Regions from separate parts of the Paenibacillus sp. FSL R5-0519 genome, predicted to be linked through region 3. Evidence: riboswitches for the same ligand, from Rfam matches in the RefSeq annotation. Region 3 holds a riboswitch; each other region holds the start of a gene.
What was found. Region 3 has a riboswitch for S-adenosylmethionine ahead of MKY73_RS03965 (methionine ABC transporter ATP-binding protein). Riboswitches for the same ligand answer to the same signal wherever they lie in the genome.
Positions count from the first base shown of each region.

Region 1: linked by a shared signal. The riboswitch ahead of mmuP (S-methylmethionine permease) and the one ahead of MKY73_RS03965 (methionine ABC transporter ATP-binding protein) in region 3 are both predicted to bind S-adenosylmethionine.
Region 2: linked by a shared signal. The riboswitch ahead of metA (homoserine O-succinyltransferase) and the one ahead of MKY73_RS03965 (methionine ABC transporter ATP-binding protein) in region 3 are both predicted to bind S-adenosylmethionine.

Region 1 is NZ_CP150234.1:583,376-588,822, reverse strand. Features, by position in the region: gene MKY73_RS02590 (FtsX-like permease family protein) at 1-210, shown strand, start outside; gene MKY73_RS02585 (DUF4097 family beta strand repeat-containing protein) at 232-1,092, shown strand; gene mmuM (homocysteine S-methyltransferase) at 1,182-2,222, opposite strand; gene mmuP (S-methylmethionine permease) at 2,200-3,612, opposite strand; SAM riboswitch class I at 3,704-3,806, opposite strand; gene MKY73_RS02570 (Ger(x)C family spore germination protein) at 3,869-5,071, opposite strand; gene MKY73_RS02565 (GerAB/ArcD/ProY family transporter) at 5,068-5,447, opposite strand, start outside.
Region 2 is NZ_CP150234.1:4,636,923-4,642,369, forward strand. Features, by position in the region: gene MKY73_RS20750 (aminotransferase class I/II-fold pyridoxal phosphate-dependent enzyme) at 1-144, opposite strand, end outside; gene MKY73_RS20755 (aminotransferase class I/II-fold pyridoxal phosphate-dependent enzyme) at 141-1,328, opposite strand; gene metA (homoserine O-succinyltransferase) at 1,353-2,270, opposite strand; SAM riboswitch class I at 2,505-2,628, opposite strand; gene corA (magnesium/cobalt transporter CorA) at 3,080-4,015, shown strand; gene MKY73_RS20770 (HRDC domain-containing protein) at 4,086-5,087, opposite strand; gene MKY73_RS20775 (ROK family protein) at 5,264-5,447, opposite strand, start outside.
Region 3 is NZ_CP150234.1:896,968-902,414, reverse strand. Features, by position in the region: gene MKY73_RS03980 (DUF2167 domain-containing protein) at 1-561, shown strand, start outside; gene MKY73_RS03975 (MetQ/NlpA family ABC transporter substrate-binding protein) at 740-1,579, opposite strand; gene MKY73_RS03970 (methionine ABC transporter permease) at 1,655-2,314, opposite strand; gene MKY73_RS03965 (methionine ABC transporter ATP-binding protein) at 2,315-3,349, opposite strand; SAM riboswitch class I at 3,476-3,617, opposite strand; gene MKY73_RS03960 (Cthe_2314 family HEPN domain-containing protein) at 3,756-4,472, opposite strand; gene MKY73_RS03955 (heme A synthase) at 4,667-5,447, opposite strand, start outside.

The DNA.
Region 1 (5,447 bases), 310 kb from region 3:
ATGCTCGGAGTCATTGTAGGCGTATACCTTCTCCCCCTGTTACTTGAAAAAGTCTTATCGGGATATGGGATCGTACAGATTCCTCTCATTCTGAACTGGGGAGGCATTATACTCTTTGCTTGTCTGAGTATTCTTGCCGCAGCTCTTGGATCCTGGGTATCGTCCAAAGTGATTCGTCAGGCATCGCCGCGTATTCTTGTCGTCGAATAACTGTAGAAAGAAGGAGTGCTCATGCACAGCGTATACAAAAAGCTTCTGGTCGCCACCCTAGGCTCCGTTGGCTTACTTGCGGCCTGTACGAATAATCCCCTCAACTCCTCATCAGAGAGCGGAAACGCCCAGGGCGCCGAGTCCCAATGGATGAAGCTGATTAGCAATAATGCCATAGATAAGGAACTTGATCAAGTCAGTGAGAAATCCGCATCCAGTCTCTTGGTTGTTGATCATCCTGTAGGAAATATCGAGGTGCGGAGCAGTGAAGATGGTGAACTTCGAGTCCGTACGTACATTCAGGCTTTGAACAATCGTACCGGAGAATCCACTTTGGAAGAACTGGCTCAAAATGCAGAAGTCTCCTTAACGACCAAGGGGAACACAACCACCGTTGAGATCCATCCCAAAGATAAAACGGGAACCGATCTTTGGTCATGGGCCGACCAAAATAAAGGGAATTCCCATTTCATCGTAAACTATGTAATTGAGGCTCCGGCCAATATCGTTGAATATGAGATTTCTACAGAAGTTGGCAATATTTCACTTGCAGGATTAACAGGAAGCTATGAGCTTTCCAATAACACAGGCTCCATTGATCTTAACAACATTCAAGTCCAAGGCAAATCCAGCATCAAATCCGATGCAGGTACCATCATTCTTGATCTGAATCAGCTGCACGATGGAAGCCAGCTCAAAGCTTCAACTGAGTTGGGTACCATCACTGCCCTGCTGCCTTCCAATCTGGCTTACACACTAAAAGCGGAAACCGATCTGGGCAAGGTCTCCGGTGCTTCGAGGGGTAAGAGTGATATCAACGGCGGTGGACCTTTGCTTTCCCTGAGCACATCTGTAGGAACCATTAAGGTAGAGAATAAGTAATTATAAAAAAGCACCCAAAAAGCCCTCTCGTATCCTTCATAAGATACGAAAGGGCTTTTCCACGCAGATCTGGATCGGCTAAATATACTTCAGCTTCGCCACTTCTTCGCAAGCTCGCCAATCTGATGTGGCGTAGTACGGCAACAACCGCCAATAATCCGTGCTCCAGCAGCAACCCATGCCTCCGAAGCATCACTCATACTGCCACATGTACCCTGTCCACTCCACGTCTTCGTTGCTGCATCGTATACTTCTCCCGAGTTCGGATACACAATAACAGGTTTGTCGCTGGCACGGCTGAGAATACCTACGGCTTCCGTCACCACTTCCATCGGAGCACAGTTCAGGCCAATCGCCGCAATCTGCGGCTCGGAGCCAAACGTCTGTGCACATAACTCAAGCGGTGTGCCCTCGCTGATGTTTGTCCCGTCTTTTAAAGAGAAAGATAACCAGGCATATGCATGAGGAAACTCCTTCAGCAAATCAACCAGCACCTGTGCTTCCTGCAAGGATGGAATCGTCTCAAAAGCTAGAATATCAGCACCCGCTTCAAGCAGCGCGGCCATCCGCGGACGATGAAATGCAGCCAACGTCTCATCTGTCACACCGTAGTGACCGACATACTCCGATCCATCAGCTAGATAAGCGCCGTAGGGCCCAACGGATGCAGCAACCATCGGTCGTGGCCGAGCCAAGACCCCTGTCTCGAAGACATCAGACGTTTGTTGTGCCGTTCCGAATACCAGATTGCCCTCCGGTTTGACTGCCGTGTTCTCAAATCCCCCGTCCTGCACTTCTGCCCATACGTCATCTCTCGCCTGTGCAGCCAGCTGCACCGTCTTGCGAATCAGGTCCAACGCTTCTTGCTCTCCGATTCCTCTCTTGCGGAAGCCATCCACCGTCGCCTGATAACTGGATGTAATCGCACAGTCGGCTCCTGCACGGAAATAATCCGCATGGACCTGAACGATAACATCTGGATTCTCGAGCAATACACGAGCCGACCATAGTGGATCATCCAGATCACAGCCATGCTGTTCAAGTTCCGTTGCCAGCGCTCCATCCAGAATCATGACCGGATGCTCACGTAGGATCTGTTCTATGGGATTAGTCTGTTGTACTTGCGTCATGTACTTGTCCTCTTTTCTTATTCACACGTTCTGTCAGATAATAAGCTGCGTAACATACTGCGATAAATGGAACCCCACAATACAGCGCAATTCGCTGTGTCGGGTCGAAAGCAATACCTATACATGAAGCCAGGCATAATATAAATGAAACAATCGGTACCACAGGATACAGTGGTGTACGGTAGACCAGATCTTTGACCTCATGTCCTTCCCGGATATACTGTCTGCGGAACATATACTGGGAAGCGCTGATGCTCATCCATACGGCAACGACAGCCAGACCTGATATGGAGACCAGCGTAATATACACCGTACCTGGCGCAATGATGCTGGACAGCAGAGCCAGTGCACCACCCACCATACTGATCAGAAGTGCATTCAGCGGTACCCCGCGCTTGGTCAATTTGGCAAACCACGGAGAGATCGTTCTTTTGTCAGCCAGAGACCAGAGCATCCGTGAAGATGCATAGAGGCCCGAATTGGCAGCAGAGAGAATCGCCGTCAGAATAACAAAGTTCATGATGTCTGCTGCATAGGGTACACCTACCCGCTCCATTACCGCTACAAACGGACTTTCCAGTACACTGGCATCCGACATGGGCAGCAAGGCGGACAAGATCACAATCGTTCCGATGAAAAAAATAACCAAACGCCACAGCGTGGTATGAATAGCCTTCGGTATCGTCTTTTCCGGGTTCTCCGTCTCACCGGCGGCGATACCGATTAACTCGGTGCCTGAGAATGCAAAGTTTACAGCAAGCATGGTCATCAATATCGCTGTAGCCCCATGAGGGAACCACCCGAATGCTGTAATATTCGAAAGGAATGGAGCCGGTTCAGCATCCGCCATGGGGATGAATCCAAACATCGCTGCACCACCAATAATAATGAAAATTACAATGGTAACTACTTTGACAGATGAGAACCAGAACTCGGATTCCGCAAAAAGTTTTACCGTTAGAGCATTGAACAAAAAGATCATTAGTGCAAAAAGTGCGCTCCATATCCATACGTTTACAGATGGGAACCAACGCTGCATCAGCAGACCGGCGGCTGTGAATTCAGAGCCAAGCGCAACAGTCCAGGTTAACCAGTACAACCAAGCTACCGTGTAACCTGTTGCTGGTCCGATATATTTGGCTGCATAACTATGGAATGCTCCCGTCTCCGGCATATGAACAGACAGTTCACCAAGACAGAGCATTACCAGATATACAACGATAGCTCCAATCAGGTAGGACAGAATGGTGCCCAAGGGTCCCGCCTGCTGGATCGTATAACCTGAGCTCAGGAATAATCCCGTTCCGATGACTCCTCCGAGAGAGAGCATGACCACATGCCGTGCCTGCATTTTCCGTTGAAAATGCCCTTTGTCGCTGTTGTTCTCCATACCTACTGCTCCCTACTTCTTCATCCAGAAAAAACAAAAAAGACCCACTCTTCCTAAAGAGTGCGCCGTTACTGACAAATAAAAACAAACGCTCCTATCTATCAGGCTGTTCACCCGCTGGAATTAGCACAGTATCCTTCAGATCTGTTGCTGAGGTTTCTAAGGGCCAGTCCCTCCACCTCTCTGGATAAGAAAATGATTTTTTATAAATATAGCGATTGATCATGAATGTGTCAATATTTAAATCATAATCTCGCTATTCTGTGGAAGACCCCGGATTGGTGATGGATATCTTGACATCATACGTAATCGGCACGGTGCTGAAGATTCGGTCCCAATCGTCCTTGACCTTCTTCCATGTTTTTGGATGTTTAATACGCAAGCTATCCCGAAAATCCGCTACATCGACTTTATAGGTATGCTGAAGTTTGTACAATACCTGACGAATCTGTTGTTCGGCCAGTTCAGCAAAATCCTTTTCTAATTCTCTAAGATATTCACCTTTTTCCTCTTCCTCGGGAGCGCGCCAATCCTCCATCAGCCAGCCCTCGGATTCAGTCTTCACATGGAATGAAATATCATTGCCAACTACCTTCGGGGTGATTTTCACCTTTTTCTTCTTCATTTCGAACAACACAGTGAATCCTTCTTTATTGTGTGTCTTCAAGACGCCTCCCTTTTTTTTGGAATTGAGCCATGACAACCCTTCCAGATCTGTTTGACTAAGTTCTCCGATGAACTTGGTCGTTTTCCCATCAAAGATGCTGCCTCCGGAGAACTTATCCTCTCCATCGGAGTTTAATACATTCTGTAGCAAGAAGCTCGATCCGGATTGCATTTGTGCGTCTAACTTGGACAGCAGAACCGGATCAAGTATTTTATTGGATATATAAGAGTTGTTCGTAATGCCTGTGAGATAGAATGCTGGTATTCGAGAAGGATCTTGTGATGTTAACACATCTAATGCAGAATGATGACTGATCAGCACCAGGCAGTTCGGTCGAATATCATTATCCCGTAGTACAAAATCAAGTAATTGGTCCAAACCATATTTTTTGGCGATATCCTTGGAGACGACGATAACTTTCAGATGATGTCCAATGAGGGGGCGATCCCGCCTTAGTGCAAACTGGCGGAAGATTTGCAGCATGGAATCTCCACTGAGCTGTTCATTGGCATAGGATGTTTTGCCGGAAGAAGGAGAACCGGATTGCTGGCTCGATTGACTGTCGGAAAAGCCCGGAGCGATCTGCACCGTAGCAGTTACATAGTTCTTCTTAGGATATGAGCCTCCCTGAGCAGCGATGTCTTTCTCGAATTCCGTCTCTTTGCCGACATCAATTCCAAGACCGACATAAAGACTTAAATCCTCTATTTCTCGACTGCTCCAGCATCCGGATATCAATAACAGAATACACAAGGCAGAAGCTACACGTAAGAACATACGGAATGGAATCATACACGCTTGCCTCCTTTTTTGCGAATCAGACTTATCAACAGTAACACCAGAGGTAGAATGCCAAATAAATAAACAGATGCATTGCCCAGCATATCTCCAAGCGCAAAAGTATCGTCCACCGTTTTGGGCATCATGGCTGTCACATAAATGAACGGAAGCAGACCGTACATAATGCCTTTGATTTTTTTGGAACGGAACAAATCACGAATGCCCACCGAAGCACAGTAATGTGTGATCGCGGTAGTCGAAAAAATCTGCATAATCCAGATGACCAGCAATAAGGATTCAAATCGTTCGAATATTAATCCTTGTATCTCGAAGCTTCTTACCAAATCCAGCGTTGGCCAAGTTCGTGTTTTGATTCCATCCAGGGATA
Region 2 (5,447 bases), 2.8 Mb from region 3:
GAAGATATCAAAATGATGGAAGGTTGAGGCTTGATAGATTGGCACACTGGAGGCTCCAGTTGTTTTGTCGATTTCATCACCAAAATGAAGCAATTTGGTATCAAATTTTAATTCAGAATTGGGCTTGTTGTTGGACTCACTCATGAGTGCACGCCTCCTTCAACTTCCTGTTGTGCAGCTGTCAGAGCATTGCCAAGATCTGCAATCAGATCATCCGCATGTTCAATGCCTACAGAGAACCGGAGCAGTCGGTCATCGACACCTACGGCATCACGGATTTCAAGCGGAATATCCGCATGCGTTTGTACCGCTGGGTAGGTCATGAGTGATTCCACTCCACCGAGACTTTCGGCAAAAGCAATCAGTTTGATATGACGTAGCAATGGTTCAACGTAACGTGCATCCTTCACTTTAAAAGAGAAGATACCTGTGTTACCGGTGGATTGTTTATTCTGCACCTCATACCCCGGATGATCGGACAGGCCTGGATGATACACTTCACCCACCGCTGGATGCTCAAGCAAGTATTTGGCAATGGTAAGCGCATTGTATTCATGACGCTCCATGCGAAGAGCCAGCGTTTTCATGCCTTTCATCAACTGGTAGGAGTCGCTTGGAGACAATACCGCTCCAATGGAATTATGCAGGAAAGCCATCTCTGCAGATAATGCCTCACCCTTGGTTATAATTAGTCCGGCCAGCACATCATTGTGTCCGCCCAGATATTTGGTAGCGCTATGAATGATGATATCGGCGCCCAGTTCAATCGGACGTTGGAAAAATGGAGTTAACAACGTGTTGTCAACAATGGTCAACAGGTTGTACTTTTTCGCCCAGGAAGCAACGGCTTCCACATCTGTGATCATCATCAATGGATTGGTTGGTGTCTCAATAAATACCGCTTTGGTATTTGGCTGACGAACCTTCTCCAGTGCTGCCAGGTCATTCGTGTCCACATAACTTGCGGTTACACCGAAACGGGACAAAATGCGTTCGAGCAGGCGATAGGTCCCACCATACAAATCCAGCGATACTATAAGATGATCTCCTTGACCAAACATGGCAAAAATCGTTTGCAGGGCGGCCATACCCGAGCTACAGGCAAACCCTGCATCACCGGACTCCAGCGCTGCAGCCGCTTCTTCCAACACTTTACGGGTTGGATTCGTCGTACGAATATAATCAAACCCCGTGCTTTGTCCTAGCTTCGGGTGGCGAAACGCAGTGGATTGATAGATCGGAAAGTTAATGGCGCCTGTTACCGGTTCATTGATGGACCCTATTTGTGCTAAGCGGCTTTCGATTTTCAACTTGTTGTTGTCTTCCATTGCTGCATCCTCCTGTAATCTCGATTAGATTTGCGGGCCAATATCGTAAGGTGTTTCTTGATACACATAGTAATTGAGCCAGTTAGAGAATAATAAGTTGGCATGAGCGCGCCAGGTAGCCGGTGGCACACGGGAAGGATCGTTATTTGGATAATAGTGTCTAGGCAATGCAATATCCAACCCTCTGGCTACATCCCGGTCATACTCCCACTTTAATGAGAACGGGTCGTACTCGGCATGACCTGTGGCAAAAATTTGTTTGCCGTCTTTGGTCGCAACCAGGAAGATACCCGCTTCCTCGGATTCAGCCAAAATCTCTAAATTTTCATTCTTTTCAATATCTTCGCGTCTCACTTCCGTATGACGGGAATGTGGAACGTTGAATACCTCATCGAATCCACGCAACAATGGAACATGTGGTTTATTGATCGTATGTGGGAAAACACCAAAGCACTTTTCATCAAGTGGTACTTTCGGCACATCAAAATGATGGTATAGACCTGCTTGGGAAGCCCAACATATGTGGAGGGTTGAAGTCACATTGGTTTTGGTCCATTCGAAGATCTCCTGGATTTCATTCCAATAGTTCACGTCTTCAAAATCCATCTGTTCCACCGGGGCACCCGTAATAATCATGCCATCGAAACGGCGGTGCTCAATCTCATCGAAGGTTTTATAGAACAGATCCAAATACTCCTGAGACGTATTCTTCGACGTATGGGATTTGGGATGTACGAGAACAACATCCACCTGAATAGGCGTGTTTCCGACCAGACGAAGCAATTGTGTTTCGGTCGTTTCCTTTGTCGGCATCAGGTTTAATATAGCGATACGGAGTGGACGAATATCCTGCTGGTATGCAGAAGTTTCATCCATGACGAAGATATTCTCTCCTTCAAGTACTTCTTTTGCGGGTAAAGTATCCGGAATTTTGATTGGCATGGTAAGTCTAACTCCTCCTTGTGCATAGATAGATGCAGCTGCCACTGGCTTGATGTCTTCATATCATTACAGTGACAGACTGCCTTGAGCTTGTAAAACATTGAATTGCTCATTCATCCAACGTTACAAACAACCTCAAGTTCCTTAGCGAAAATCACTGCTGAGAAGTCGGGGCATATGACAAAGACCTTCCTCGGATTTCGAGAAAGGTCATATGTAAATAGATATGCGCCTCTCTCATCTCTCAGTTACAACAGTGCCACTTGACACTAGGTCGCTGCAAGAATTAGCACCGTGCGGTATACCGCCGGTTGCCGGGTTTCATCGGGCCAGTCCCTCCACCTACTCTTGATAAGATTTCGCTGTATTAGATTGTAATTTAATATGGTTCACCGTCTACTTTATTACATTAATGCCCTTACGTCAAGGTGCAGTTCTCTGTCCGCTGTCCAGATCGGAACCGTTCTTCATCCGTTGTCATACACTGCCTCAGGGCGCGAAATAGACACATTTTTGCGCTTGAAAGCACCTTGTACCAGCGGTATACTAAACAAGGTGTTATAAACCCTTATGTGAGAGGTGACATATTAAATGGATGGCGACCCGAGGCCTGACTGGCAGCCGAATTCCGACAAACTGCATAGAGAATTGACATCAGCATGCCGGCAGCGGGACGTGACTTCCGTTTGATTATATAGTGAACGCAGCCCTGATCTCCAGGCTCCGCTGCCGACCGGCTGATTTGTTCTTTTTGCGCCCATAATGATAATATCCGCCGAGTTGGCGGGTGCAGAAGGAGTAGATTAACGATGAAAATCCGGTTGGTAAACAACGGTGTATTTATTCCGGTGGACGATATTCAGCAGGCGCTGACTCCACCAGCGGAAGGATTTTACTGGATTGATGCAGATGTAGACGATTTGGCGGTACTTCAACCGCTGTTCTTGATGCATGATCTGGCTGTGGAAGACTGTCTCAGTGACGAAGAACAACGTCCGAAGATTGAAATTTATGAGAACCATTATTTTATTGTGATTAATAGCATCCGTTTCGATGATGAAGAGATATTTCTGCGTGCAGTCAACCTGTTCCTCGGAAGACATTTTATCATTAGTGTTACGAAGCAAAAGGTCAGCGAATTGCGCACACTGAAACCAATCCTGTGGGAACAGGAAATCAGTACACCGGATCGTCTGCTGTATTTGCTGGTTGACTTGATTGTTGATAATTATTTCACCGTAGGTGACCGGATTGAAGCTCGAATCGAAAAGCTTGAGGAAGACATTCTGATGCATACCAAAAAGTCACATCTGAATGAAATCATCGGGCTGCGCAGTGAGATTCTGTGGCTGAAAAAAGTCCTTGGACCTCAGAAAGAGGTCATTAACACACTGAACAAAAAAGATCTGCGTCTCATCGATGATCAACTGCAAAAGTATTTCAGTGACATCTATGAAAATGCCGTAAAAATATCGGAAACCTTTGAGACTTATCGCGACCTAATGGGCAACTTGCGAGAAGCCTACCAATCCAGTATAGCGAACCGGGCGAATGAGATCATGCGTGTGTTTACCGCCATTACCACGGTCTTCATGCCGCTGACGGTTATTACCGGTATATACGGTATGAACTTTACGAATATGCCCGAGCTTAACTGGAAATACAGCTATTTTGTTGTAATTGGCCTGATGGTTACACTGGGCCTGAGCATGTTCTTCATTTTCCGCAAAAAAGACTGGGTATGAACTCGTACGAAATAACAAAGACGATGCGCTCCTCTTGGAGGAACGCGTCGTCTTTTTCTATACCCTGCAACTAACTTACATTCCGCTCTGTCTCTGCATGCCGACGGAAGCGGATGCGAATCATGCGCAGTTTTTCATAGACCTGCTCCAGACTTCCTCCGTCGGGCTTCTCCGCTCCATACACCTTATGTAAAACTGGCTTCAGGAACGTATCTCCCAGCTCCTCATATGCACTCCATACAGCCTCTTGTTCGTTCTCTGGCATCACAGCAAGCTCCACATCAAGAAGGCAATCGGTGTCATAACCTTCGAGATCAAGTGCCTCTAACAGCTCAATCAACTCGCGTCGGGATAATCCGGATCGATTAACGATTTCTTCTAACGTATGCCCTTCCTTCATGCCTTCAAGCACCTGCTTGCGCGTGGTGAACTTATCCAGTTCCTGCTTGTACTTCTGCTCTCTCTGCTTGTATAACCAGTTCTCATACTCTTCTTCCTTCAGCGCCGTGTACACCCATTCCAGCGGGAATGTCGTTGAACGCTCCAACCCGTTCGTAATCTCCATCCATTCCAAACCATAGTCGGTCGCTTTGCTCTCTCCTACGCCCGGCAATTGCATCAGTTCATCCATCGATTGTGGCACAAAGGCACTGATCAAACGCAGCAGACGATTCGTTGCAATAAAATACGGTGCCTTCCGGTCAGACACGGCTCTCTTCCTGCGCCATGTGCACAGATCCGTATATAACTGTTCATTGCCGTATAACTCACTGTAACAATGCAGCCGCTGTCCACCATAACTGCGCAACTTCAAATCATCATTCTCATGAAATAACCCCTGCAACTGCGGTCGGTACCCTTCACTCATCTGTATCGCAAGCCGATGACGGTAAATATGAAGCAGTTCCTCCCAAGAAGTCCCTTCATACCAGATGTTGTCCTCACGATCTCCTTCCTCGTAGCGACTCCATCCCAGCTGCCAACCATCTTCCTCTTCCCCAATCCATAGCTGTGCATACTCTGCATTCTGATCTGACATTCTGGACAATCTGTTCATGAAAATGACTTCCATTTCCGTTCCCTCCCTTTAACATTTCAGCCTAAACGGGTTAGCTACACTATCTACAGGCAGCACAAAAAAACACCTCTCCTGCAAAATCCATGCAAGAGAGGTGCTTCCTCATTAACCGTACTATGCTGTTGCCCATATCATACCACAATGGTAAAATTCGTCAATCCCTTATTGATCTACTTATTTAATGCCAGTTTGGCAAGCGCCAGCGAACCACATAGTCCCGCATTGTCACCAAGTCCCGGTGAAACAACATACTGATCAATCTCGGATTGAAGTGCGGGATGCTGAACATATCCAGCCAGCAACTCCTGCAGTTTGCTACGAACCATCGGGAACAGGTGCTCCTGCTTCATTACT
Region 3 (5,447 bases):
GGTTGGGAAATTGAACCAGCATACGATAAGACCAAACATCAGTTGGTCTACTCCCTAGGTTTCAAGAATGCTGATCAGCAAGCCATGGTGAATTACAATGTAAAACTCCTGACACGCGAAGGGTACATCACAGCCATTCTGGTTATTGATACGGCCAACTTTCAACAGAGCCGCCAGGCATTCGAGGAAACCGTCCTTAATCAACTTCACATCAATGCAGGACATACCTACGAGGAATATAATGCATCGACTGACAAAACTTCGACCATAGGGCTCAACAGCCTTCTAATGGGCGGAATCGGGTATACGGCTTCCCAGAAATTCAGTGCTCTTCTTTTGCTCAAAAAAGGATGGGCCTTGATCCTGGTTGTTGTCCTTGGACTAATCGGTTGGATCAGATACAAAATCAAAAGCTCAAATGCAGAAGAAGAAACACTATCTCCCTCCGAGAGGACGTACCTGCAGGAAGCAGATGAACAACAGTATGCTGATCAAAATGAATTATCTTACTACCGCCAATCTGGACATCACTCCAATGCTGATACATCAGAGAAACTTTGACCTATGTTGTGACTTATGTTGATCCATGCTTCAGCATAGACTTAGGGAGTGGCTGTTCAAAAATTGCACCTCGCTACAAGCGCTAATAACGCAAAAAGAGGATGTCCTTCCGTCATATTCATGACTTATGGGACATCCTCTTCTTATCAGCTCACGTCAACTCATACATATCGTTAAATTATTCAGTTGCAGCTTCAACTGCACCTTTATAACGCTCTTTGATAAATGTTTTCACTTCTTCGGAGTGCAGGGCAGCAGCCAGTTTCTGAATTGCATCGGAATCCTTGTTGTCCTCACGGGAAACGAGGATGTTCGCGTATGGGTTACCTTGCAGATCTTCGATCAGCAAAGCATCATTCGCCGGATTCAGGTTCGCTTCAAGCGCATAGTTGGCGTTGATGAATACCAGATCCGCTTCATCCAATTGACGAGGCATCATGGCTGCATCCAGCTCGATGATATTCAGGTTCTTCGGATTGGCTGTGATATCTTGAATTGTAGATGTGATATTTGTATTGTCTTTCAGCGTAATAATGCCTTCCTTCGCGAGCAACAACAGTGCACGTCCACCATTGGATGGGTCATTTGGAATGGCTACTTTTGCGCCATCAGCTAATTCATCCAAAGATTTAATCTTTTTGGAGTATCCGCCAAAAGGTTCAACATGAACAGGTGTTACAGCAACGAGGTTGAATCCACGTTCTTTATTCTCTGTGTCCAAGTAAGGCTGGTGCTGGAAGAAGTTTGCATCCAATTTTTTATCAGCAAGTTGCTGGTTGGGTTGTACATAATCATTGAACGTAACGACTTGCAGACGAATGCCTTGTGCTTCCAGTTCAGGTTTGATGCTTTCCAGAATCTCTGCGTGTGGTGTAGGTGAAGCTCCCACTTTCAATTCAACCGTGCGTGGTGCACCTGCTGAATTGTCTGCACCGCTATCGGCATCCTTGTTGTTCCCGCAAGCTGCGAGAACTGCAATCAACATAAGACTAAGTAGAGCGAATGACCATTTTTTCATGTGTAAAACCCCTTCTCTAATCATTTTTTTCATGTGGCGTTCGAATGACTGCACAGCCATCATGTTATCTATGTGTTATTTCCTGGTGAAAAATGTGACCAAGCGATCTCCAGCCATCTGGAGAATTTGCACGAGAATGACCATAAACACAACGGAAATGATCATAACCTCATATTGATAACGGAAGTATCCATAGTTAATTGCCAGCGTTCCCAGTCCTCCACCACCAACCATGCCCGCCATTGCCGTATAAGAGACGAGCGTAACGATGGTAATGGTAATCCCAGCGAGCAGACCAGGCAGTGCCTCAGGCAACAACACCCGTCTTACAATCTGTCCGGTCGATGCGCCCATGGCCTGAGCTGCTTCTATAACCCCACGATCCACTTCACGCAAAGTAGTTTCCACTAATCGGGCGAAGTAAGGAGCGGCTGAAATAACCAAAGGAGGTATAACACCTAACACACCTGTAGCTGTACCGACGAGTGAACGAGTAAATGGAATAAGAGCAACAATCAAAATGATAAATGGAACTGATCGCAAAATATTTACAATCAAGGACAATATAATGTACACCGTCCGTGACTTGATCGAAGCAGATCGGGCTGTCATAAACAGCAGAACTCCGAGTGGTAAACCAAAGATAACGGTGAATAGGCCTGATACACCCAAAATTTGCAGTGTCTCTATGGAAGCTTTACCAACCTCTTCCCAACGAACTGTTGAAAAATCCATCTAACGAAGCACCTCCACATCAAGTCCGTCAGCGGTCAATTCGGATATCGTCCGATCAATCGCATTGGAATCACCTTCGAACCGAACGGTCAGTTGTCCATAAGGAACCTGTTTAATCGTAGAGATCGTTCCTTGCAGGATGGCAAAATCCACACCCGTCTTACGAACCGTTCTGGACAAAATCGCTTCATATGTTTTGTTCCCCAGAAAGGATATCTTCACAAGTTTCGAAGCAACACCTGCCTGCAATTCAATGCCTGCATTCGCCAGAGCGGTCTCTTCCAGAGCCAGTCCAGCTTCATGGTCACGCATCATGAAGTCCCGCGTAATCGCATGCTGCGGTTTCAGGAACACTTCGGTTACAGGTCCCTGTTCCACAATGCCACCTTGATGAATGACAGCCACCTTGTCACATATGTTTTGAATGACATGCATCTCATGTGTAATCAGCACAATCGTAAGGTTGTACTTTTCGTTAATGTCGAGCAATAACTTCAGAATTGAATTTGTCGTCTGCGGATCAAGTGCTGAAGTAGCCTCATCACATAGAAGTACATTCGGATCACTCGCAAGTGCTCTCGCAATCCCCACACGTTGTTTCTGTCCACCTGACAATTGAGCTGGATATTTGTTGCTATGGTTCTCCAGACCAACGAGATTGAGCATTTCCTTCACTTTGCGATCAATGGCATCCTTGGGTGTATCCACAAGCTTTAGAGGAAAAGCCACATTATCATATACCGTTGCAGAGGATAACAGATTGAAGTGTTGAAAAATCATCCCGATCTTGCGTCTCTGTTGCTGCAATTCGGTTTTGCTCAGTTCAGTCAGATTGATCCCGTCAACCCATACTTCACCCTCCGTAGGCCGCTCCAGCAAATTAATACAGCGAATCAGTGTACTTTTACCCGCTCCGGAATGCCCAATAACGCCGTAGATTTCACCCTTTTGGATGTTCAAATTCAACTCGGATAACGCTGTTGTAGACTTTTTTCCTTTGCCGTACGTTTTGGTTAATCCTTTTAATTCAATCAATCGCACTTGCCCCTTTCCAACCACCTACATGTATCTTTACCCGATCTAAAGGAAAACTCCCCTTAAAGTACAAAAAAAGAGCCCTTTGCAGAAACAAAGAGGGCTCTTCACGTGAAAGAATATACCTTCTCATCTGCCAAAATCGTGCCTTGCACCATTTTGTAGGAATTAGCACCTAACATTTATAACGAATGATACATGTATCATGTCATTACAAATCGGTTGCCGGGCTTCATCGGGCCTGTCCCTCCGCCGCTCTCGATAAGAAATATGTTATTGTAGGATTTTATAAGTTCATGTAGTTCATGCTTTATAATGTGAATGTAACTTTTGAGAAATATCAGTTCTTTCTTCGTCATTGTAACACTCTAATTGAAACTCAGTATATTCCAAGTATTCCGATTTGTCAAAGGGAATTATTTCTTTGCCATATTTTATTGATATAACGATAAGAGGCTGTTAACGTTTCACAGACCATATCCACGCCCTGACGCATTTCCTGCACATGCTGATTCAGATCCTCCAACTTTACTTTACCTTGCAAGGTCTGGTGTAACTGCCACAGGTCATCGTGCATTTCTGAGTTCATGTAGTGAATTTCCATATTACGTCGTTTGCGCAGCTTGCTCATCGGCTCCCGGTATGAGTCCTTGATCTGAATTAATTTCAACGCAAGATCATGATGCTCCCTCGCATAATCGAACTGCCTTAACACCGTAAAATAAGAAAAATGCGCTTTTGTATTTGAAGTATTCAACTGGAATATTTCATTCAATACGGTACCGACTTTATCCAGAATGGCAAAGCAGCGGATGAAGCCATCTTTGTAGAAATACACATATCGGGCATACTCGGCTTTTTCAGTCGGCGTCATGTCGTCCGTTGAGCCTGCAACGACCTTTTTGCGAAAATGAGCTGCAGCGAAGCTGCTTTGCTCCAGTTCATCCAGTGAGGAGATGAGTCCCTGAGTCCACACATACAGTTTCCGATAGTCATGCGTGGGATCATGATCCACATGCATTTGCCGCTGAAAGAGCTCAAGTGTATGCGCCATGGAGTCCATCGCTTCCTTCAATTTACCTTCGTTTATACGCGGTTTTTCCCCCAACAACGTTCGCAGCATATTTAACCTCCTCTTTTCCGAATCAACAAGAATTCATCACCGTAAAACTTCATCCATTCCGTGTAATTGCTGCTTGCCATAGGTTGCCCTGATCCCCCTGACATCAAACAAAGTCCACCTGTCCAATGATGTACATCACTGGATGGTGGACTTTCATATTAGGCCGAGTACCTTCAAGAGAACTGTATCTGTATCTAGAACCGATTAACCGGTCGATGCAGCTTGTACACCAGGAAACTCATATACGTCAAAACCCCGAACAATATGGCGATATCCAGCATATGAGCGAGCGCTACGAACATGTATACTTCCGGGCGGTTCATTGTCACCATCATGAAAATACCAATAACGACTTGCATCAGGATGAGAACAACGGATACCACGCCAAGGGTACGCATTTCCTTGTTGTCTGGATGATTACGGTAAGCGAAATGACCCAGAATTGCAATAACAATGACGAGCGACGCTGCTGCTGCACGGTGAGCAAAAGCAACCGCTACCCCTCCTGAAAGCTCAGGAATAATCTGCCCGTTACAGAGCGGAAATCCGGAACATCCGCCAGCAGAATTCGTGTGGCTCACAAATGCACCTGTGTATACCACGAGATATGTGTAAATGGTGGAGAACCAGACCAGATTCCTGAATTTTTTGCTCACCCGAGGGTATTTATTCAGTCGCTCCAATCCGCCATCTTTTGCCTCCTGCCTTATGCCCAGCGCCATCATCAGGGAACTGGCAAAAGCAATCAGTGCAAAGCCGAAATGCAGTGCCATGACTGCTGAAGATTGGGAGAAGACAACAGCAAAAGCCCCCATAATTCCCTGCACGATAACAAATACCAGGGTTAAGAAAGAGAACAATTGCAGGTCACGACGTGACTTGCCAAACAGCAGAAAAGCAACAAACGAGGCAATGGACAACAATCCAGCCAGTGCGCTTACAGCGCGATGGGAATATTCAATAAGTGAAGCCACA